DNA from 3 places in the Pseudarthrobacter sp. fls2-241-R2A-168 genome. Region 3 is predicted to be linked to each of the others. Evidence: riboswitches for the same ligand, from Rfam matches in the RefSeq annotation. Region 3 holds a riboswitch; each other region holds the start of a gene.
The links. A riboswitch is a leader RNA that binds a small molecule or an ion and turns the genes downstream of it on or off. The one in region 3 is predicted to bind cyclic di-AMP.
Positions count from the first base shown of each region.

Region 1: it holds a riboswitch for cyclic di-AMP, as region 3 does, so the genes downstream of both, QRN11_RS21065 (aggregation-promoting factor C-terminal-like domain-containing protein) here and QRN11_RS05300 (C40 family peptidase) in region 3, are expected to answer to the same signal.
Region 2: it holds a riboswitch for cyclic di-AMP, as region 3 does, so the genes downstream of both, QRN11_RS07985 (M23 family metallopeptidase) here and QRN11_RS05300 (C40 family peptidase) in region 3, are expected to answer to the same signal.

Region 1 is NZ_JARVSG010000047.1:3,722-10,924, reverse strand. It holds gene QRN11_RS21075 (response regulator transcription factor) at 195-935, shown strand; gene QRN11_RS21070 (sensor histidine kinase) at 941-2,443, shown strand; cyclic di-AMP (ydaO/yuaA leader) riboswitch at 2,562-2,723, shown strand; gene QRN11_RS21065 (aggregation-promoting factor C-terminal-like domain-containing protein) at 2,729-3,478, shown strand; gene QRN11_RS21060 (YdeI/OmpD-associated family protein) at 3,571-4,014, shown strand; gene QRN11_RS21055 (HAD-IA family hydrolase) at 3,995-4,693, opposite strand; gene QRN11_RS21050 (glyoxalase superfamily protein) at 4,717-5,091, opposite strand; gene upp (uracil phosphoribosyltransferase) at 5,137-5,772, opposite strand; gene QRN11_RS21040 (phosphatase PAP2 family protein) at 5,815-6,663, opposite strand; gene QRN11_RS21035 (nucleoside deaminase) at 6,725-7,203, shown strand, end outside.
Region 2 is NZ_JARVSG010000010.1:203,572-210,774, reverse strand. It holds gene QRN11_RS08015 (helicase-associated domain-containing protein) at 1-617, opposite strand, end outside; gene QRN11_RS08010 (hypothetical protein) at 628-861, opposite strand; gene QRN11_RS08005 (cold-shock protein) at 1,068-1,451, shown strand; gene QRN11_RS08000 (DUF3027 domain-containing protein) at 1,458-2,114, shown strand; gene serC (phosphoserine transaminase) at 2,180-3,310, opposite strand; gene QRN11_RS07990 (iron-dependent transcriptional repressor DtxR) at 3,590-4,297, shown strand; cyclic di-AMP (ydaO/yuaA leader) riboswitch at 4,433-4,644, shown strand; gene QRN11_RS07985 (M23 family metallopeptidase) at 4,655-5,476, shown strand; cyclic di-AMP (ydaO/yuaA leader) riboswitch at 5,624-5,784, shown strand; gene QRN11_RS07980 (C40 family peptidase) at 5,855-6,529, shown strand; gene QRN11_RS07975 (NlpC/P60 family protein) at 6,692-7,203, shown strand, end outside.
Region 3 is NZ_JARVSG010000007.1:18,275-25,477, forward strand. It holds gene QRN11_RS05270 (DUF4389 domain-containing protein) at 1-135, opposite strand, end outside; gene QRN11_RS05275 (hypothetical protein) at 401-619, shown strand; gene QRN11_RS05280 (hypothetical protein) at 712-1,143, shown strand; gene QRN11_RS05285 (hypothetical protein) at 1,273-1,455, shown strand; gene QRN11_RS05290 (ribonuclease Z) at 1,538-2,488, shown strand; gene QRN11_RS05295 (protein adenylyltransferase SelO) at 2,561-4,036, shown strand; gene QRN11_RS05300 (C40 family peptidase) at 4,114-4,953, opposite strand; cyclic di-AMP (ydaO/yuaA leader) riboswitch at 4,957-5,121, opposite strand; gene QRN11_RS05305 (coiled-coil domain-containing protein) at 5,523-6,887, shown strand; gene QRN11_RS05310 (TraR/DksA family transcriptional regulator) at 6,909-7,203, shown strand, end outside.

The DNA of each region.
Region 1 (7,203 bases), on a different contig from region 3:
GCGAAGAAAATTTGTCCCATCTTTCCAGGGGAGACCCGGGAATGCCTCCAAAGAAGAGTTTCAAAGTCTCTGCCCGCCCCACGCACTGTCCTACCGCAGCATCACTTCCACATCCAGCTGGCTAGGCTGGGATTCACAGCCGGGACACAGGAATCCCAAAGCCCCGGCTCAACGAGTGACCGGAGAGTTGTCCCATGGCCACACCGCACTCCATGACAAACAACCTTCCCCAGCTCTCCCACCCCGACGGATCCCCCATCCGCGCGCTGGTGGTTGATGACGAGCCGAGCCTCTCAGAACTCATGAGCATGGGCCTGCGCATGGCCGGCTGGTCCGTTGCTGTGGCAGCGGACGGGCCGGAAGCAGTGAAGCTTGCCAAGGACTTCCGCCCGGACGTCCTGGTCCTGGACGTTATGCTGCCCGGATTCGACGGCGTTGAGCTGCTGGGAAGGATCCGCACCTTCGCACCCGAGGTCCCGGCACTGTTCCTGACAGCCAAGGACGCAGTGCAGGACCGGATCGTGGGCCTGGCAGCCGGCGGTGACGATTACGTCACCAAGCCGTTCAGCATGGAGGAAGTCCTCCTGCGGCTGCACCGCCTGGTCCAGCGTTCCGGGGTGGCCGCCATGGATACGGCTGAGCTGGTGGTGGGCGACCTCGTCCTGAACATCGACACCCGCGAGGTGAGCCGGGCGGGCGAGGAACTCCAGCTCACAGCCACCCAATTCGCATTGCTCCGTTACCTGATGGAAAACCCCAAGCGGGTCATAAGTAAGGCGCAGATCCTGGACCGGGTCTGGGATTACGACTTCGGTGGCCAGGCCAACATCGTGGAGCTGTACATCTCCTACCTGCGCAAGAAGGTGGATGCGGTGCATCCGCCCATGATCCACACGGTGCGCGGGGCCGGATACGTCATCAAGCCAGCGGAGTAGGCGCCATGGCCTTACAACAGGCTGCGTCCCAGCGCCGGAGCTGGCTGAAGCCGAACACCTGGCACCTGCGCACCCGCCTCATCCTCCTTGCCATGACCCTGCTGATCGCCATCTGCGGCGCCGTGGGTGTGGTCAGCTACGCCTCCATGGACGCGTTCCTCACCCGCCAGCTTGATGACCAGCTCAGCCAGGCGGCGGAGCGGTCGAACGATCCGGGCCGGCCTCCCATGGGCGGCTTCAAAGGCCGGGATCCACTGGACGCCCGCGGCCAGAGTGTGGGCACCCTGAACGCCCGCATCCTCAACGGACAAGTCAACAGCGCCGGGTTCCTGGCCTCGGACACCACCCGCTCGCCACTGTCCGCCGAGGACAAGCAGGCCCTGCTGGCTTTGGCCACAGATGCACAGCCGGTGGACCGCACCCTCTCCAACGGCGACTACCGGTTGACAGCCGCGAAGACGGACTTCGGCGACGTGTTGGTGACCGGGCTCCCCCTCGCTGGCAAGGAAAGTACGCTCACTTCCCTCGTTTGGACCTTTGTGTTCGTATCCCTGGGCGGTCTGCTGCTGATCGGGCTGGCAGGAACAGTGCTGATCCGGCGCACCATGAAGCCGCTCGAGCAGCTGTCAGAGGTGGCCACGCGCGTTTCGCAGCTGCCGCTGGACGCCGGCGAGGTGGCACTCGCGGTGCGCGTCCCGCCGTCGAACTCCAACCCTGGAACGGAAGTGGGCAGCGTGGGCCACGCGCTCAACCTCATGCTGGACAACGTGGCCAACGCGCTGCAGGCGCGGCAGAAGAGCGAAACCAAGGTGCGGCAGTTTGTGGCCGATGCCTCGCACGAGCTGCGTACTCCCCTCACGGCCATCCGCGGCTACACGGAACTGATGCGGATGACCGAGAACTTCACCCCCGACGGCGAAAAGTCGCTGGCGCGCGTGCAGAGCCAGTCTGAGCGCATGACCGCCCTGGTGGAAGACCTGCTGCTGCTGGCCCGGCTCGATGAGGGCCAGCCGCTCAAGCTCAGCGGGGTGGATCTCACGCAGCTTGTGATCGAGGGCGTCAGCGACGAAAAGGTGATGGCCCCGGGCCACAACTGGCGGCTGGAGCTTCCCGAGGAGCCCGTGGTGGTCAACGGCGATGCCTCTCAGCTGCGCCAGGTCCTGATGAACCTGCTCTCCAACGCACGCAAACACACTCCCGCCGGAACCACTGTGGTCACCGGGGTGTGCACGTCGTCTGAGGGCGCGGCGGTAGTAACGGTAACGGACGACGGCGGCGGGATCCCTGCGGAGTTCGTGGACCACGTCTTCTCGCGCTTCGCCCGCGCAGACGCGGCCCGGAAGGGCGCGTCCGGCCAGTCCGGGGCCGCCGTTGCCGAAGGCACCAGCGGGCTGGGCTTGTCCATCGTGGAATCCATCGTCGAGGCCCACGGCGGCAGGGTAACGGTGACGTCACAGCCAGGGCGCACCCAGTTTGCCCTGCAGCTCCCCCTTCATTCGCTTTCGTAGCAAAGCGACGCGCCGCCGTCGTGATCTCTGTTACCAAAATGTGACTTAAGCGCCGGACTCCTGTACCGTCGATTGGGTGAGGTTCCTGATCGGGAACCCATATCCGGATGACGCCAAGCTCTGCCGCTTCCCGGATTCCGCTTGAGCAACGGCAGAGGCGGGGGACCCACCGTCCCGGGCAATGAGTGCCCTTGGGGTTAAGCACGCACGTGAATTTTTCCGTGCGGCCGGATGCCCTCATCCGAACCCGACAGCTAACTCCGCAGGTGTGAGAGGCGATTCATCATGTCCAAATTCCTGGTTAAACCGCGCCCGAAATCCGGGTCTGCACCCCACGCCGGACGCAAAGCCGGCAAGTTTCCCTTCATCGGCAAGCGCGCCGCTGTCTTCGCCGCATCCGCTGCACTCCTGGTAGGAGTCGGGGCGGCCGGACAGGCTACCGAGTCAAGCATCAGGGTTGCCGCCACCGAAACCCAGGCCGCCGAGGCCCAGTCCAACCTCAGCATCGAAAAGAGCGAAATCCGGGCCAACCCGGCACCGGCCCCCGCTGCTGAGGAGATTGCCGTGGCCCCGCAGGCGGCAGAGCCCGCACCGGCACCCGCTGCCGAACCGGCATCAGCGCCCGCAGCCGAAGCGGCACCGGCACCGGCTCCCGAGCCGGCCGCGGCTCCTGCTGCCGCTCCTGAGCCGGCCCCCGCACCTGAGCCGGCCCCCGCCGTCGCGGTCAACGACCCCGCCGGCGCCCAGGCTTACGCCGCCGGGCAGCTTGCCAGCTACGGCTGGGCGCCGGACCAGATGCAGTGCTTGGTAACCCTGTGGGACAAGGAATCCGACTGGACCACCACGGCTACAAACGCCAGCAGCGGCGCGTACGGCATCGTCCAGTCCCTGCCTGCTGAAAAGATGGCCAGCGCCGGTCCGGACTACCTGACGAACTACCGTACGCAGATCAACTGGGGCCTGAACTACATCCAGGAGCGCTACCAGTCCCCGTGTGGTGCGCTGAATTTCCACCTCTCCCACAACTGGTACTGAGTCCACAACTGGTACCGAGCACTCGGTGATCAATGCCCCATGGCGCGCGCCGTATCCGTGGGAGTGGCAAAAGGCCCGGCATACTGTGACCCATGAAGTTCACCACCACCATCCAAGGCAGCGGAAACAAGACCGGCATCGAAGTTCCCGATGAGGTCCTCGCGGCCTTGGACGCGGGCAAACGGCCGCCCGTAGTGGTGACCATCAACGGCAGGAGCTACCGCAGCAGCATCGCGGTGATGGGTGGCCAGAACCTCATTTCGCTCAGCGCAGCCAACCGCGAATTCGTTGGCGTTTCGGCTGGGGACACAGTTGACGTGGTCATCGAGCTCGACACCCAACCCCGCGTGGTTGAAGTCCCCGAAGACCTTGCCGCTGCGATGGCGGCGGAACCGGCCGCCCTGCAGTTCTACGCGACGCTGAGCTACAGCGCCCAGCGACGGTACGTGGAGCCGCTGGCCGACGCCAAGACGCCGGAAACGCGGTCGCGGCGTATCGCCAAGGTGGTAGCCGACCTTAAAGCCGGAAAGAAATGACTGTCCGGCCCGCCTCGTCCTGACTCGTCCGGACGGTGACAGCACTGTAATCCGCTACGTGCAGGACGCCTGCGGGCAGCGGGCCGGTGTTGGGTCCCACGGCCACCGTGCGGATTCCGGCGGCCACCCCTGCGGCGATTCCTGCTGGAGCGTCTTCGAACACCACGGCGTCCGCCGGGTCCACGCCAAGGTTGGCGGCGGCCTTCAGGTATCCCTCCGGATCGGGCTTGCCGCGGGTCACCCGTTCAGCTGTGACTGCTACGGCCGGCATGGGCAGGCCGGCTGCTTCCATTCGGATGCCAGCCAGGACGAGGTCAGCGGACGTGACCAGGGCGACGGCGTCCGCCGGCAGGGCTGCCAGCAACCGGGCAGCACCGGGCAGGGCCACAATCCCTTCGGTCCGGACGCGTTCCATCGCCCCGAGTTCGGCCGTCAGTGCCGGCACGTCAGCACCCTCAGGAGCAAACCGGGTGACAGTATCGCGTGCCTGGACGCCGTGCGAGGTGCGGAGAATCTCCTCCAGGTCCAGCCCGTAGCGCGCGGCGAATTCACCCCAGACCTGCTCCACCACCGCGGTCGAATCCACCAGGGTGCCGTCCATGTCAAAGAGCACGGCGCGGCACGTCAGGTTCCGGATTCCAGCAGGGGTGGAGGTTCCAGCAGGGGTGGAGGCAGCCATAGTTCCCATTCTGCCGGTAGATCTCAGCTTTCGCGGCCCGGGATGTACTGGACCGCCCACTTGTTGCCGTCGGGATCGGCAAAGTACACGAAGTGGCCCCATTCCTGCACGTCCACGTCGCTGACGTCCACTCCGTTGTCCTTCAGGTGCTTGTGGGCCGCGTGGATATCGTTGACCACCAGTTGGAGGTTCGACCCGGAGCCGGGAGGCGCGTCCGTAAGCCCTTCCCCAATGCAGATCGAGCAGGCCGAGCCGCGGGGGGTCAGCTGGACAAAGCGGATGGAGTCCGAGGGACGCTCATCAAAGTCCGGGTTGAATCCCACCTTGTTGACGTAGAAATCCTTGGCGCGGTCCACGTCCGATACAGGGACAAACACAAGTTCCAGTTTCCAGTCCATCCGCACAGGCTAGCGGCGCGAGGGGGAATGGAAAAGGGTTGTGGGCTAGCCTGCGATGCCGTACAGGCGGTCGCCTGCATCCCCGAGCCCGGGAACGATGTAGGACTTCTCGTTGAGCTTTTCGTCGATGGAGGCCAGGACGATGGTGACGTTCGCTCCCGAGAGTTCCTCTTCCAGCTTGGCCAGGCCTTCCGGGGCGGCCAGCAGGCATATGCAGGTCACGTCGGAGGCGCCTCGCTTGAAGAGGAACTTGATGGCTTCGCGCAGGGTCCCGCCAGTAGCCAGCATGGGGTCCAGGACAAAGATCTGCCTGTCCGTGAGGTCTTCCGGGAGGCGTTCGGCGTAGGTAATGATGTCCAGGGTTTCCTCGTCGCGGGCCATGCCCAGGAAGCCCACCTCGGCAGTGGGGACAAGCTTGGTCATGCCTTCGAGCATGCCCAAGCCGGCGCGCAGGATAGGCACCACCAGCGGGGTGGGCTTGGTGAACGCGGTTCCCACGGTGGTGCTGACCGGCGTTTGTATGGTGACGGGTTCGGTGCGGACCTCACGGGTGGCCTCGTAGGCGAGCAGCGTCACCAACTCCTCCGTCAGCTGCCGGAAGACCGGGGACGGAGTGTTTTTGTCCCGCAGGACGGTGAGCTTATGGGCGACCAGGGGGTGGTCCACAACGAGAGTGCGCATGGGTCAAAACTACCACCCGGTAGTTGCGCACATCCCCTGGCCTCAGCCCCGTGCGCCTGGCTGCGGGGGGCCGCCGTCGCTCCTTCCTGGAGTGCCGCCGTCGTGCGTTGCCGCAGTGCCGGCGCCCTGCTGCTCTTCGCCGGAATGGTCCTCGCGGATGACCGGATGCTCGAACGTGGGGGCAGGCCCGGCATGCTCCCGCTTCCGGATCAGATGGAACAGCCGGTGGGCAAGGATCACCATGCACACCCAGGCGAGCCCCAGGAACCACCCGGCCATCACGTCCGTGAGCCAGTGATGCCCCAAAAAGACCCGGCTCAGGCCCATGGCGATGATGAAGATCACTCCGGCGGTGATGGCTGTAATCCTGGCCCAGAGGATCTGGAACTGCAGGCACATGATGTAGACCAGCACCCCGATCACAACAGTGGTATTCAACGTGTGGCCGCTGGGGAAGGACGGCGTTGACTCGTAAGGCGGAACTGCTTCCGAATGGTCCGGGCGGGTCCTGCCTACCAGGCGCTTGCCGAAGGTGGTGGCGGTGGTGGAGACGAGCGCCGCCCCGCCCACCAGGACGATGGGTCGCCAGGTCCGGCTCAGGAAGGTCAGCCAAGCCGTGAGGATGCTGGCGAGGATGGGCATTCCGATTCCGCCGCCCACGTTGGTGAAGCCGGTGGCGAAGGCATCGAGTTCCGGGTTCCGCAGGGTTTGCGAGTATTCCAGGGCAGGAATATCCAGGCTGGCCAAGCCTTCGTCATCCACCACATTCGCATAGACCTCGGCTCCGAGCAGGGCCAGTGTGAGCACCAGGGCCCCGCCAATGATCAGGGTCAGCCACAGTGCCGCATACGGCTTGATCCACATGTCCACACGGTCTCGGACGGTGCTCATTATGCCTCCCGGCGGATGTACGTCACGGGCTCCGGATATCCTTTGAAACTATCATTGAGCCATGGTCTCCGCAGAGAAGAATCACGATGTGTGGATGGGTTTTGCCCTGGCGGAGGCCCGCCGTGCTCTGGTGACTGAGGATGTGCCGATCGGCGCCGTGGTGATAGGGCCCGACGGCGCTGTGCTGGGTTCTGGACGGAACCAGCGGGAGGAGCTGGGAGACCCCACCGCCCACGCAGAGGTAGTGGCCATCCGGGAGGCCGCTGCCCGGTTGCGGGAGCTGTCCATGGCCGACGACGGAAGCGGAGACGGCTGGCGGCTGGCGGACTGCACCCTGGTGGTGACGCTGGAACCGTGCGCCATGTGCGCCGGCGCGATTGTCCTGGCCCGGATCCCCCGCGTGGTTTTTGGGGCGTGGGACGAGAAGGCCGGCGCCGCTGGTTCGGTGTTTGACGTCCTCCGCGAACGCCGGCTCAATCACTGGGTTGAGGTGTACGCGGGGGTCCGCGAGGCCGAATGCGGCGGGCTGCTGCGGGACTT
Region 2 (7,203 bases), on a different contig from region 3:
GCCGTGGACAGGATGCTGTGCAGCGCCTCTGGGGAGGACGTCCAGTGCTGCAGCGCCAGCGCCGCCTCCATGGGCGTTGTGGCGCCATGGATGGCGACGCCGCTGCGGTGGAGTTCGGAAACAAGCTGGACGGCCCGCTGCGCGAACGCGGGCTGGAGGCGCACCAGTTCCGTGTAGCTCCGTCCCAGCCCGGCCGGGTATATCCCCACCACGTCCTTTAGGCTGCCCACCGGAAGGTAGTAGCGCTGCTTGCCGGCTGGAGTTCCGTGCGGCGGTTCGGCACGGTGCACCAGCGCCAGTTCCTGCAGCGACGCCAGGATGCGTTCCACGGCCGCAAGGGTGGATCCCGAAATAAGGGTGCGCAGGCCCGCGGCTGACGCGCTGTGCTTGGTATCGGTGTTTGTACACAGATGGAGGGTTTCCAGGACCTGCATCTGGGGCCGGTTAAGGCGCTCCAGGGCGCGCTGGACGCTGACCCTCCCGCTGGCCCTGGCAGCGAGGGCGGCGAAATCGGGAACGGCGGGGGAGATGAGGTCCGGCCGCGCGTCGAACAGGGACCGCAACGAATCGTCGCTGCGGGCCTCCAGGTCCTTGCTGAGCGCGCGAATAAGGGACATCAGTCCAACGTTACCGCCCGTCCGGTTTTCCTGCCCGGCGGCGCCCGGCGACGCTGTCCAGGACAAGGAACAGCATCAGGAGGAACGCCAGCGGCAGCGCGTACAGCGCGGTGTAAGTGACCCAGGCGGGGGCTACCGCACCGGCGAACGCAAACGCCATGACGGCAGCCACCGCCGCCAGCGAGAGCACGGCAATAACCGCGGCGAAAATCGTCAGGGGCCGCCGGTAACGCGAGGGAGTCATGGACGTAACGCTAACAGCCCGGTCCGACAGTGCGGGCATGCGTCTCCGGGCGCCGATGAAAGCAGGATTAGGGCATCGGGCAGGATAACCTTGAGGGATATGGACCAACACGGTCTTCAGCCGCCATACCCTGAACCCGCACAACAATGCGGATGCGGTGACGGCTGGCCGTGTCTCAAGACGTCAGAACGAAGAAGGTTGATTACGTGCCTACCGGCAAGGTCAAGTGGTATGACAAGGACAAAGGCTTCGGATTCCTTGCGGGCGAAGACGGCCAGGAAGTGTTCCTGCCCAAATCCTCGCTGCCCGAGGGTGTCACGGAGCTGAAGGCCGGCACCCGCGTTGAGTTCGGGGTCGCCGACGGACGTAAGGGTGCCCAGGCCCTGGGACTGCGCGTGCTGGATAAGACGCCGTCCATCGCCAAGGCGAAACGTCCCAGCGCCCGCGATCTTGCCCCGCTGGTCCAGGACCTGGTGAGCGTGCTGGACAACCTGTCCGGAACGCTCTCCAAAGGCAAATACCCGGAAGGCAACAAGGGCAAGGCCATCGCCGCCGCCCTGCGTAAGGTTGCCGACGAGCTGGACGTTTAGGCCCTGATGAGTTCGGAAGCTGATCAGCCGCAGCCGGCAGTTGAGTCCCGGGAGTTCGCGTCCCGGGAACCGGAGCAGCAGGAGCCGGTTACCGCCACCGCCGCATCACGGGCCGCCGCGCCTGCGCCGGTGCGGAGCCCCAAGCCGCGTGCAGGTGTGCCCGTATGGCGGACCGGCAAGCCCGACGCCTTCCTTGCCGCCGCGGTGGACACTGCCCGGACGGCGATCGAAGGCATTACGGCGGCAAAGGATATTGGTCGGCACCTGGCAGCCAGGAGCGAAGGCGACCGCCTGGTGACGCATCTTTTTGAGTCCCGGCTGCCCGGCTACGGTGGCTGGCAATGGTTCGCGGTCCTGACCCGGAACTCACGCTCCAAGGTGGTCACGGTCAACGAGTTGGGTCTGCTGCCGTCCGAGGACTCCATCCTTGCCCCGGAATGGGTTCCGTGGGCGGAGCGGGTCCGGCCCGAAGATGAGCAGGAACCGGAGCAGGAAACTGCTGAGGTTGAGCCTGGGGTCCAGGAGCCAGCTTCGGCGAAACCTGCTGCGGCGGACGACGCAGCAGCTGGGCCGGCCGCAGGGGAACAGGAGCAGGACCAGGAGTCCGGGGACGGGGAGCCCGACGACGGCGGGCAGCCCGGCGACGCAGCAAGGACTTCCTGACCACAAACGAACGGCGCCGTCCGGGATGAACCCGGGCGGCGCCGTCGTACGTTAAAGCGTCCTGGCTACTTGCGCAGCTCGCCCACGACGTAGTCGATGCTTTCCAGCAGGGCCGAAACATCTGCCGGCTCGATGGCCACGAACGTTGCGATGCGGAGCTGGTTGCGGCCCAGCTTGCGGTAGGGCTCGGTGTCCACGATGCCGTTGGCGCGCAGGACCTTGGCCACTGCGGCTGCGTCCACGGACTCGTCGAAGTCGATGGTGGCGATGACGTTTGAGCGCTCGTCCGGGTTAGTGACGAAGGGAGTGGCGAACCCGGAAGCCTCGGCCCAGCTGTAGATGCGGCCGGCGGAATCGGCGGTGCGCTTGGACGCGAAGTCCAGGCCACCGTTGGAGTTCAGCCACTGCACCTGTGCATCCAGCGTCACCAGGGTGGACAGCGAGGGGGTGTTGTACGTCTGGTTCAGGCGGGAGTTGTCGATGGCGGTCTGCAGGTCCAGGAAGTCGGGGATCCAGCGGTCGCCGGCCTTGATCCGGGCGGCGCGTTCCAGGGCGGCAGGGGAGAACAGACCAAGCCACAGCCCGCCGTCGGAGGCAAAGTTCTTCTGCGGGGCAAAGTAGTAAACGTCACTCTGTGCCACGTCGACGTCCAGGCCGCCGGCAGCAGAGGTGGCGTCCACCAGGACAAGCGAGCCCTCGTCCGCGCCGGAGACGCGCTGTACGGGAGCAGAGACGCCGGTACTGGTCTCGTTCTGCGGCCAGGCGTAAACGTCCACGCCGGCTTCAGCCTGCGCGGAGGGGCGGGTGCCGGGCTCGGACTTGATGATGGAGGACGCCTCAAGGAAGGGTGCCTTGTTGGTGGCTGCGGCAAACTTGGAGCCGAACTCACCAAAGGAAAGATGCTGCGCCTTCTTCTCGACCAGGCCGAAGCTGGCGATGTCCCAGAATGCCGTGGAGCCGCCCACGCCAAGAACTACCTCGTACCCTTCAGGTGCCCGGAAGAACTGGCTCAGTCCCTCGCGGACGGAGCCCACGAGGTTCTTGACCGGGGCCTGGCGGTGGGAGGTGCCGAGGATGTCCTTTGACGCGGCTGACAGGGCATCAATCTGCTCCTGCCGGACCTTGGAAGGCCCGGCGCCGAACCGTCCGTCCTTGGGGAGGAGATCGGCGGGAATAGTGATGCTGGTTTCGCTCACGGGTGCTCCAATTTCGGCATGGACATAACTGTGGTCCGGACGGGTGTTGGCGGCCGGCAGTCTGCGGTGACTGCAACCAGGGCCTTCCTCATTCTGCCTGAAGCGCTGATTCCGCGGGAACCCGGACCGTCATAGTCCAGTCAATGAGACGCCCCCGTAGCACACGTGCGAACTATTCGGACAAAGTCAAAATAGGCTAAGCTTTTCCACGGACTACGTCGCGGTGTAAGGCGATACGGTGGGACAACGCAAGGTACTGCGCTCGAGGAGCTGAGCTGGATGACGGATCTGATCGACACTACGGAGATGTACCTTCGGACCATTTTGGAGCTTGAGGAAGAGAACATCGTTGCTCTTCGTGCGCGCATCGCCGAACGGCTCCGCCACTCCGGGCCCACCGTCTCCCAGACCATCGGCAGGATGGAGCGGGACGGGCTGGTGGTTGTCTCCGGAGACCGGCATCTGGAACTCACGGAAACGGGCCGCAAGCGCGCAACGGAGGTTATGCGCAAGCACCGGCTCGCCGAGCGCCTGCTTGCCGATGTGATCGGCCTGGACTGGGCCTACGTCCATGACGAAGCCTGCCGCTGGGAACATGTGATGAGCGAACGGGTGGAGCGGCGCATCTACGAGTTGCTCAACCACCCCACCGAATCACCGTACGGAAATCCGATTCCCGGCCTGGCAGCCCTGGGCGGCACGCCGTCCCTGGGTTTTGCCGACGGCGCCATCAGCCTCCTGGATGCGATGAAGTCCTATGGTCCGGCATCAGAGGTGACTGTGAGCCGGCTTGCAGAACCCATTCAAGTGGAACCGGAACTGCTGTCCCAGCTCGACGAGGGCGGTATCCGGCCGGGCGCCGCAGTGGCCCTGGAGCGGGTGGGCGATTACATTTCGGTACGGGTTCCGGGTATTGAAGGGGCGCTGGAACTGCCGCCCGAGGTGGCCGCGCACGTGTTTGTCGCCATTCGCCAGCCTGCAGCTTAAGGGGCTGACTACCCCATCACGGGGCATATACCCAAAGATAACGGAATTGTTACTAAGGGCCTTAAGCCCCTATAGTTGAACCAAGCGTTGATATTAAAGCGTTACCTGATCTGGAGCCGAGCTCTGCCAGCGGATCAGGAGCACGAGTCGTAACTGGCAGAGGCGGGGGAACCACAAGCGGCAGCGGGGGACTGCCTTGGGGTGAAGTCCGTCAGCAGCAAGCCTCTTCCAGTGAAGGATCCCTCCCGGGATATCTCTGTGCCGAAGCTTGCTTACGGCGGACCGGGTCTTTGAACTCTCTGACCCGAATCCGACAGCTAACTTCGCAGGCTTTCCAGAGAGGAACCCTTCTTGACCATGCAGAATTCCAGGGGACGCCGCCGCGCGGCGGGCCCCGCTTCGACACCGCGTGTTGTCGAAGTCATCACCTCGGAGCGCCCCCGCGATCTCCACCGTGATGCGCGCCGCCGTCGGGGTCCCCTCCGCCAGATCACCGAGTTCGCGTCCGCCAGCGGCATCGGCCAAAAGGCCGGCGTTGCCCTTGCCGCCACCGGCCTGGTCCTTACGGTCACGGTTCCGGCCACCAGTCCCGTTATGGCCACTGATGCTTCGGGCGCTACGCCTGTTGCCGCCTCCGCCGTGGCGCCCCAGCCCCAGATTTCAGCCGAAGCCGGAGCGCAGATCGACTTCAGCCGCTCCGCCGTGGTGACCCAGGCTGATCCGGACGGCAAGCTGAAGCAGCTGCTCAGTGCACAATCGGCGGGCGCCATCAGCCGCGCCGCCTCGGCCGGCAGCCTCGGCGCTCCGCTCGCCGTGATGACCACCGCATCGCCCTTCGGCTACCGCGTCAGCCCCATCACCGGCGGCACCGGCGACTTCCACCGCGGACAGGACTATGTGGCGCAGTGCGGCACCTCCGTTATGGCCGCCGCCACCGGAACCGTGACCTTTGTGGGCTGGCACCAGTTCGGTGGCGGGAACCGCGTTGTGATCGACCACGGGAACGGGCTGGAAACCACCTACAACCACCTGTCGTCCTCCAGCGTGAAGGAAGGGCAGACCGTATCGCGCGGGGAAGTTATCGCGCTCAGCGGCACCACGGGAGCCTCCACGGGCTGCCACCTGCACTTCGAGGTCCAGGTCAACGGCGAAGTGGTTGATCCCACTGGCTGGCTCTAGTCAAGTGACGGTGAACTATCAGATGATCTTGACTTGCCGTGACCTGAATGTGACATTCATTCAAAACTGCTGTACCGTCTAACTCGCGTCAACTTTTCCGAAGTTGACGCTCTTGTGCGGATTGCCTAGCTCTGCCACCGCTCAAGGTCCGTTCGCATGACATCGTCTGGCAGGGGCGGGGGAACCAATTTTGGCCTTTCCATGGAAAGGCCTTGGGGTTAAGTCGCAAAGCTTCCCAGGAAGCAGCGCGGCCGGGTGACTCCCATCCGAATCCGACAGCTCACCTCGCAGGCATTGGGAGAGGCTACCTTCGTGTCTTCACGCCATAATTCTGCGCGCCACCGTGCGCAAACGGTTCGTACCAACCCCTTGGATACTGTGTCCAAGGCCGTTAGTGCCAATGCCGGGACAGTTGGTCGCCAGGCTGCAGTCATCGCAGCTGCCTCCGGCCTGATCCTGAGCATGGGCCTGCCAGCCACTGCCGCGGACAACGCCGCTGGTGTTTCCGCTTCCACCGAGTCCGGGTCGGCCCAGAGCGCGCTTGCCGTTACTGCCGCCCCCACTGCCACCGTGTCCTTCGAGCGCCCGGTGGTCAAGACCACAGCCGCTCCCAAGGTGCAGACCGTACGCACCCAGTCCACCGCCTCCGCAACTGGAAACGCTGCCACCGGTACTGCTGCCTCCGCTACGGAGAAGCTGGCCGAGACTGTCTCCTCTGCTTCCACCTCGGGCATCGCCGCAATCGCCTACACCGGAATCGGCCACTCGTACGTATGGGGCGGCACCAGCCCCGTCACGGGCTGGGACTGCTCGGGCTTCACGCAGTGGGTCTATGCCCAGGCCGGCATCAGCATCCCCCGCACCAACGCGTGGACGGCCATGAAGCCGACCTCCACTCCGCAGCCCGGTGACCTCGTTATGCAGAACGGTGGCGCCCACGTTGGCATCTACGTTGGCAACGGCATGATGATCAGCGCACTGAACCCCTCCCAGGGAACGCTGCTGCACGCGGTAGCCGCCACCGGCTCCTCCGCGTTCTTCACAATGAACTAGTTCTTCGACCTCCGGGTCCAAGGGCTTTTTCTTTGCCCCCAAGCTTTTTTCGCTAAATCACACATCCCCGTTCGGGACGTGCCGGCGTACCCCCAAGATGCCGGCACGTCCAAACCCCCTGTCTGCCTACAAGGCGACGGGGGAATACGAAAGAGAGAACTGATGACTACTCGTGCAACCGCACGGCATCGCGCCGAAGTCACTAAAACCAACTCGCTCGCCATCATTGCCAAGGCTGTCGGCGACAACGCAGGCGGCGTCGGCCGCCAGGCAGCAGTGATCGCTGCCGCTTCCGGCCTGGTCCTGACCAGCGGCCTGGCAGCCAACGCCGCAGACACCAACGTCCAGCGTGACTCTGCTCCGGCTTCCAACCTGGAAGTTGAATCGACGGTTGAGGCTCCGATTTCGGCTGAGTCCACCATCGCCATTTCCTTCGAGAAGCCCGCAGTGACCACCACTCCGGCTCCCGTGGTGGAAGCTCCGGAACCCGAGGTTGAGGTCCAGGAAGCCGCTCCCGCTCCTGCCGCCCAGCCCGTTGCTGCTCCCAAGGTCACCGCCAAGGTTGCTTCGGCCGCTGCTCCTGCCGCTCCCGCAGCCCAGGCTTCCGCGTCCGGCAAGGGTGCAGCCATCCTTTCCGCCGCCTACGCCCAGCTCGGCGTGATGCAGGACTGCAC
Region 3 (7,203 bases):
GCCGGCAGTGAGGTATCCATCACGCTGTGCGGATCCTACGGCCAGGGCCACGATGCCGCCGGCTGCGGCAGCAAGGCCAGCGAGGGACAGGAGGATCCCCAGGATCAGCATTATGACTGCAACGGTCTTTTTCATGGGATTTGGACCTGGATTGAGGAAGTGGACAGGCGTGGGACGAAGCGAATACCTGGCGCGGGGACACCTACAAGACTGACACCCGCACGGCGGGAGCTGTAGGGCCAAAGGTCATGCCCATGGCACTGCGTGGTGCAGCTTCTTCCGGCGGAAGCGGCGGGGGAGTAGGCTTAAACAACCGTTAGGAAGTAAGCGGCCACGTATTTCAACTGGGTGGTATTCAGGCTGGGTGTTGACCTCCCCGGCGATCCCGAAGGGATGCACAGTGGCATTGGACGCTTCGGCGGTTCTGGAGCTTCTTGGCGGCTATATTGCAACCGCAGTGGGAGTTTTTCTCCTTTATTCACCAGTCATTGTCCTGATCATCAGCCTGTTGTTGACCGCAGGCCTGCTGCAGTTGCTGGCCTGGCCCTTTATTGTGCTGATCCGCAAACTGCGCCGGAAGCCCAAACATCCCGATGACAGCTCCTGGCTCCTGCACTGAACCGCATCCGCAGGTGCCGGGTTCCCACCGCACCCCATTCGTCAGTATGCTTACTATTGTTGGCAAAGCCGGTCACGAGAAAGGGCATCATCATGACGGAACAGAACTTGCCTGACGACGAGCTTGAGGTTGTCGAGGAAAACGACGTGCTCCTGGACGAAACTCCCGGTGCGGCCTCTTCCCTGGAGCTTGATCCAGTCACCAGCGGCCAGCCGGACAGCTATCCCGGTGCCGCGGAGAATAACCCGGACCGCTGGCAGGAGGATCCGCTGCTCCAGGAGGAAGTCTCCGGCGAGGAGGAGGATTTCCTGAGTGATCAAACGCTGCGGGACGACATGGCGGCAACCCGCGACGGCGCCGGCAACGAGCAGGTGCCGGCGGCTACTCCCACCCTGGGAGAAGCGGTGGCTGACGTGGATTTCGGCGAAGATCCCACGGGCCGGGAAGCCGACGCCAGCGACGACCAGGAAAACTTCGGCGGGTCGCCACTCAGTGAGTTTGAGCCTGACGACCTTGAACGCTGAGGGAGCCGGTATACCCCCCACCTGATGAATAGGGGCTCCTGCCTCTGGCCCGGGGATAAAACGGGGTTAAACTAATAAGCCCACTGATGAATATCAGTTTCGGCAGGATCAAGACTGAAGGAGTTTCGCATGAACTTGGGAAGCAGGATCAGGAACGCCGCTGAACGATTCGCAGGCAGGAGCGGCACGGGCGGGACGGTCCGGGGCCGCGGGATGAACACCACCGGACGGACGCCCAACTCCGCCGGTGCCATGGGCGCCAGGTCCGGTGGCATGGCCCATCGCATCATGGGAATGTTCAGGCGGCACTGAGCCACCAGCATGAACGCTACGAGCATGAGCCAAAAGCAGGTCCCGGGCCTTCCCGGAACCTGCTTTTGGTTTGTCAAACGCCATGCGTGAACTCGTTGTCCTGGGCACTGCATCGCAGGTTCCCACCCGGACCCGGAACCATAACGGCTACCTGCTGCGCTGGGACGGTGACGGGCTGCTCTTCGATCCCGGCGAGGGAACCCAGCGCCAGATGATTTATGCCGGCGTCCCAGCCTCCTCGATCACCCGCATCTGCCTCACCCACGTCCACGGTGACCATTGCTACGGCCTGCCCGGCGTGCTTTCCCGCATGGCATTGGACGGCGTGGCGCACCCGGTCCATCTCCACTATCCCGCATCCGGCGAGGACGTGGTCCGCGCCCTCGTGTCAGTCAGTTCGCCCGGCATCGACCTGCGCCTCCACCCCCATGCCGGAAGCGCAACTGTGGCCGACGGGCTGGAGATCCAGCCGCTGAAGCACCGCATCGAAACTTATGGCTACCGGCTCACAGAGCCCGACGGCCGCACGCTGCTTCCGGACCGCCTCGCCGCTGCCGGTATCCGGGGCCCGGACGTGGGCCGGCTGCAGCGCAACGGCAGCCTGACCGGCGTCCGCCTCAGCGATGTGAGCGTTCCCCGGCGCGGCCAACGCTTTGCCTTCGTGATGGACACCGCGCCCTGTGAGGGGGCAGAAGACCTGGCCGACGGCGCGGACCTCCTCGTCGCCGAGTCAACCTTCAGCGACGACGACGCCGCGCTCGCCGGCCAATACCGCCACCTCACCGCCGGACAGGCCGGGGAATTGGCCGGCCGCGCCGGGGCCGGCACCCTGGTGCTGACCCACTTTTCGTCACGGTACGACGACGTCACCCTGCTCGCTGCGCAGGCAAACGCACGTGCCGCGCAGGTGAGGGTGGTAGCTGCCCACGACCTGCAGCGGGTACCTCTTCCCGAACGGCGGCGCTGGCCTGACCCGGCGCCGCGGACACGGGAAGGGCCCGGGAGCTCATTGCCAAACAAAACCATGGGGTAGAAAGTGAATTATCGGGTGTTCTTCACGTGATTCGACGCCGCGGAAAACACACCACGAGGGAAGGCTTGAAGAATGACAGCTGCTGCTGAATCAACGATCACTTTTGACGGGCGGTTTGCCCGGGAATTGTCGGAACTGGCTGTTCCCTGGCAGGCAGAGGAAGCGCCGGACCCCAAGCTTCTTGTCCTTAATGAGCAACTGGCCGCTGAACTTGGGCTGGACGCTGAATACCTCCGGTCATCGGAGGGCGTCAAGCTCCTCCTGGGAAACCACATCCCGGACGGGGCCACGCCGGTGGCACAGGCCTACGCCGGCCACCAGTTTGGCGGATACTCACCCCTGCTGGGCGACGGCCGGGCGCTCCTGCTCGGCGAGGTGACGGATGTGCACGGCCGGCTCCGCGATATCCACCTGAAAGGTTCCGGCCGTACGCCCTTCGCCCGGGCAGGCGACGGGCGTGCCGTCGTCGGGCCCATGCTGCGGGAGTACCTGGTGAGCGAGGCGATGTACGCCTTGGGCATCCCCACCACAAGGTCCCTTGCCGTCACGGCCACCGGCCGCCCGGTCCGCCGCGACACCATGCTTCCCGGAGCAGTCCTGGCGAGGGTGGCCAGCAGCCATCTGCGGGTGGGAAGCTTCCAGTACGCGCGGGCCACCGACAATATGGACCTTTTACGCCGCCTCGCCGATCATGCCATCAGCCGGCATTACCCCGCCGCTGCCCGGGCCGACAACCCCTACCTCGCCCTCTTCGAAGGGGTGGTGGCTGCGCAGGCCACACTGCTGGCCCAATGGATGCTGGTGGGCTTCGTCCATGGCGTGATGAATACAGACAACATGACCATTTCCGGGGAAACCATCGACTACGGGCCGTGCGCGTTTATGGATGCCTTCAACCCGGCCGCGGTCTACAGCTCCATCGACGTTGGCGGCCGTTACGCCTACGCCAACCAGCCCGTTATGGCTGAATGGAACCTCGCCCGCCTCGCCGAGGCAATGCTGCCGCTCATCAATGAAGACCAGGAACAGGCCGTAGCCCCCGCAGTGGAGGCATTGGGCGGGTTCCGCCGCCAGTACAGCGACGCCTGGTTCGCCGGTATGAAAACAAAGCTGGGAATCAGGGAAAGTCCTGCGGGGAGCCCTGAGGCGGAAGAAGCCTCGGAGCTCGTGGACGGTGTGATCGCCATCCTCAAGGACGGGCCGGTGGACTACACACGGTTCTTCCGGAACCTCGGGCACGCAGCGCGGGGAAACTCCCGCCCCGCCCGAAGCATGGTCCTGGATCTCGCCGCCTTCGACGCCTGGGCAGAACGGTGGCTGGCCCTGAAACCCGACGCCGGCCTGATGGACCGGGTCAATCCTGTCTACATTCCGCGCAACCACTTAGTTGAAGAAGCGCTCGCCGCGGCAACGGACGGCGATGTTGGTCCCTTCAACCGGCTCGTGGAGGTGGTCCGTGACCCGTACCGGGAACGGTCGGGGCTGGAGCGTTACGCCGAGGGAGCGCCGGAGGACTTCGGCAGCTACCAGACGTTCTGCGGCACCTGAGGACGGCGGACCCGGCAAAAACGAAACAGGGGCGGCAGGTGGGTAACCGCCTGCCGCCCCTGTCCGGGTGGTGTCGCCTAAGCTACGCGGACGAAGGAAGCGCCCGGGAGCCAGCTGATGGAGTGGACCTCGGTCTTGAAACCGTCCACGCCGCCGCTGACAACCTGGCCGTTGCCGGCGTACACACCAACGTGGCCGGCAGTGATCACAAGGTCACCGGCAGCGGGGGAGCCCACCACGGAGCCGTACTGGTAGAACTGGCCGGGAGCCAGGTCGCCAACAGACTTGCCCACGCTGCGCAGGGCCTTCTCCACCATGGCGGTGCAGTCCTGCTGGATGCCAACCTGGCCGTAGGCCGATGCCAGGATCGAAGCGCCGGCGCCCGAACCCGTGGCAGCTGCCGGAGCTGAAGCGTACGAAACATTCACTCCGGTGTTGGCCGGAGCCGCGGCAACGGCAGTCTGGACGGGGGCAGGAGCAGCGGCCGCCTGGACGGGGGCCGGAGCAGCTGCAACATAGCCGGCGCCCGGAATCTGGATCTGGTCGCCGGGGAAGATGATCGTGGAGATCGCCAGGCCGTTGGCGGCCAGTACATCGTTGAGGCTGACGCCGTAGGCGGCGGAGATGCCGCCCAGGGTGTCACCCGAAACCACGGTGTGGACGTTGGCGGCAGCTGCTGCCGGTGCAGCCACGGCAGCTGCGGGTGCCACGGACGCCTGGGTGTTAGTGGTCCCGGTGGTGTCCGGTCCGGTTACGCCTGCGTGGGCCGGGGCGCCCACACCGAAGGCAATGCCGGAAGCTGCTGCTACGGCCAGGGCCGGGCGGCCAAGCGACTTGGCGGATACAGCCAAGCCCTGGAGCGCGATTGAGCGGGCCGGAGTCGCGCGGTGACGGGCGGTGATGGAATTTTTTGACACGTTTGATCGCCTCTCCCATGCCTGCGGGGTGAGCTGTCGGGTTCGGGTTGGAGATACCCGGCCGGTAGCGGCTCCGGACGGAACGGAAGGCGCTATCGACTTAACCCCAAGGCCTCGCATGAGGCCGCGGAAAGGTGGTTCCCCCGTCCCTGCCAGCTGGAAACGATTGAATCCCGGGTCAGCGGCAGGGCTCGGCATGCTGAGGGGAATGTCCCGTCTGGGAGGGACACCTGAAGACCATAACCTGCCAGCCTGCCGATTGTCACATTTGAATAACATACGAGCGGCTTCTCTCGTATTCCGCAAATGACTGGAGGTTCTTTGCATAGCGGGCTGACCACGGAAGATAGGCGCGCCGGCGCGGAGTGCATGAGGTTCGTCACAAAGTAATAAAACGTGCTGCTGGCACCAGCCGAAGCGGCGCTCGTGGGCAGCACACGGCAGAGCTTTGGGCCGGCTGCGCGTGTGTGGCGTTCGATCTCTGGGTAGGGGTTCACCATTCCAGATTGCATAACGATGTCAGCACGCCAGCCTTCAACTGAAGGTTGAGAGCTGTATGCTTCCGAACTATGTCTCGGTTCGTTATCAAAGCCCGCCTGCCCCTGCCTGCGGCGCTGCTGGCCCTTGCCCTTGCGGGTACGGTTTGGCTCGGTCCGGCCGGGGCGGCGGACCAGGATCCGGCGGGTGATTACCCCTCCTGGGAGGACGTCCAGCAGGCAAAGCTGACGGAATCCGGCACCGCAGAGGAAATCAACAGGATCAGTGGCCTGCTGGCTGGCCTGCAGGCCCAATCCGAGTCCCTGGGGACAGCGGCCGTCCAGTCAGCGGCGGAGTATGCCGTCACCGATTCTGCGCTTCAGGCGGCCAGCGCAAAAGTGGAGACCCTCACCGCCCAGGTTTCCCAAGCAAACACCGAGCTGTCCCGGCACCGGAAGGACCTGGGCGCCCTCGCGGCCCAGTCCTATAAAACCGGCGGCACCACCATGGGATTCTTTGTTGCCCTCGATGCGATCCAGACCAACAGCGTCCAGGGTCTGAACGTGGTGCGCATCGTGGGTGACAAGACGGCAGCGCTGGTGGCCAGGGCCGAATCCGCCGGCAGGGTGGCGTCCTCGTTGGCTGCCCAGGAGAGCGCCGCCAAAGCCGAACGTGAGCGGCTGTCCCTGCAAGCCAAAGCGAAGCTGGACGCCGCCCGGTCCGCGCAGGAGGCGATGGCGCGCCAAGTGGCCGAAAGCCAGAAGCGCAGCGAGGAGCTGACAGCGCAACTTGCCTCCCTCAAGGGCACGACGGCGGCAGTTGAGGGCGCGTACCGGCAGGGCCAGGCGGCGCAGGCTGCCTACGAGGCAGCGCAGGCGGCAAAACGCGCCGCAGCCGCTGAACAGGCCCGCCTGCAGGCAGAGGCGGCAGCCAGGGCGGCCGCCGCGGCTGCCGCCCGCCCGCAGGCTCCAGCCGTCCCGGCGCCGGCAAATCCAGCACCCCCGAACCCCGCACCACCCGCAAATCCAGCACCCGCGAACCCCGCACCCGCCAACCCGGCGCCGGCGAATCCTGCTCCCGCACCCCAACTGCCGGTCGCACCCGTCCCGCCGCCCGTCGTCGTGCCGTCAGTTCCAGGCGGTGCCGTCAATGACCCCGCAGGGGCCAAAAGCTACGCCTCGGGGCGGCTGGGCGCGTACGGCTGGGGCCAGGACCAGTTCCTGTGCCTCGCCCAGCTCTGGACCAAGGAATCGAACTGGCTGACAACGGCCACCAACCCCTACTCCGGTGCTTATGGAATAGCCCAGGCGCTGCCGCCCGGCAAATACTCCAGCGCCGGCAGCGACTGGCTCACCAGCTACCGCACCCAGGTCGATTGGGGCCTGGGCTACATCCGCGGCCGGTACGGCTCGCCGTGCGGGGCCCGGAACCATTCGGTGGCCAACAACTGGTACTGACCGGCGCGCTAGGCTTTTCCCATGCCTGACTTCGAACGGTTCCGGATCCTGCTCGAGGAGGAGCGGGCGCGGAAAGTGGCGCTGCTTCCGGCCCTCCGCGCCGACATCGCTTCGGCCAACTCCGCCCGCCAGGATTCCAACGTGGACGACGAACATGATCCCGAAGGCTCCACCATCGCCTTCGAACTCTCCCAGGCGTCGGCGCTTCTCAAGCAGAGCAGCGCCGGGCTGGACCAGGTTGACGCCGCCCTGGCCAGGATCGCCGACGGCACCTACGGGACCTGCGCCGTCTGCGGCGAAGCCATCGCCGAAGGAA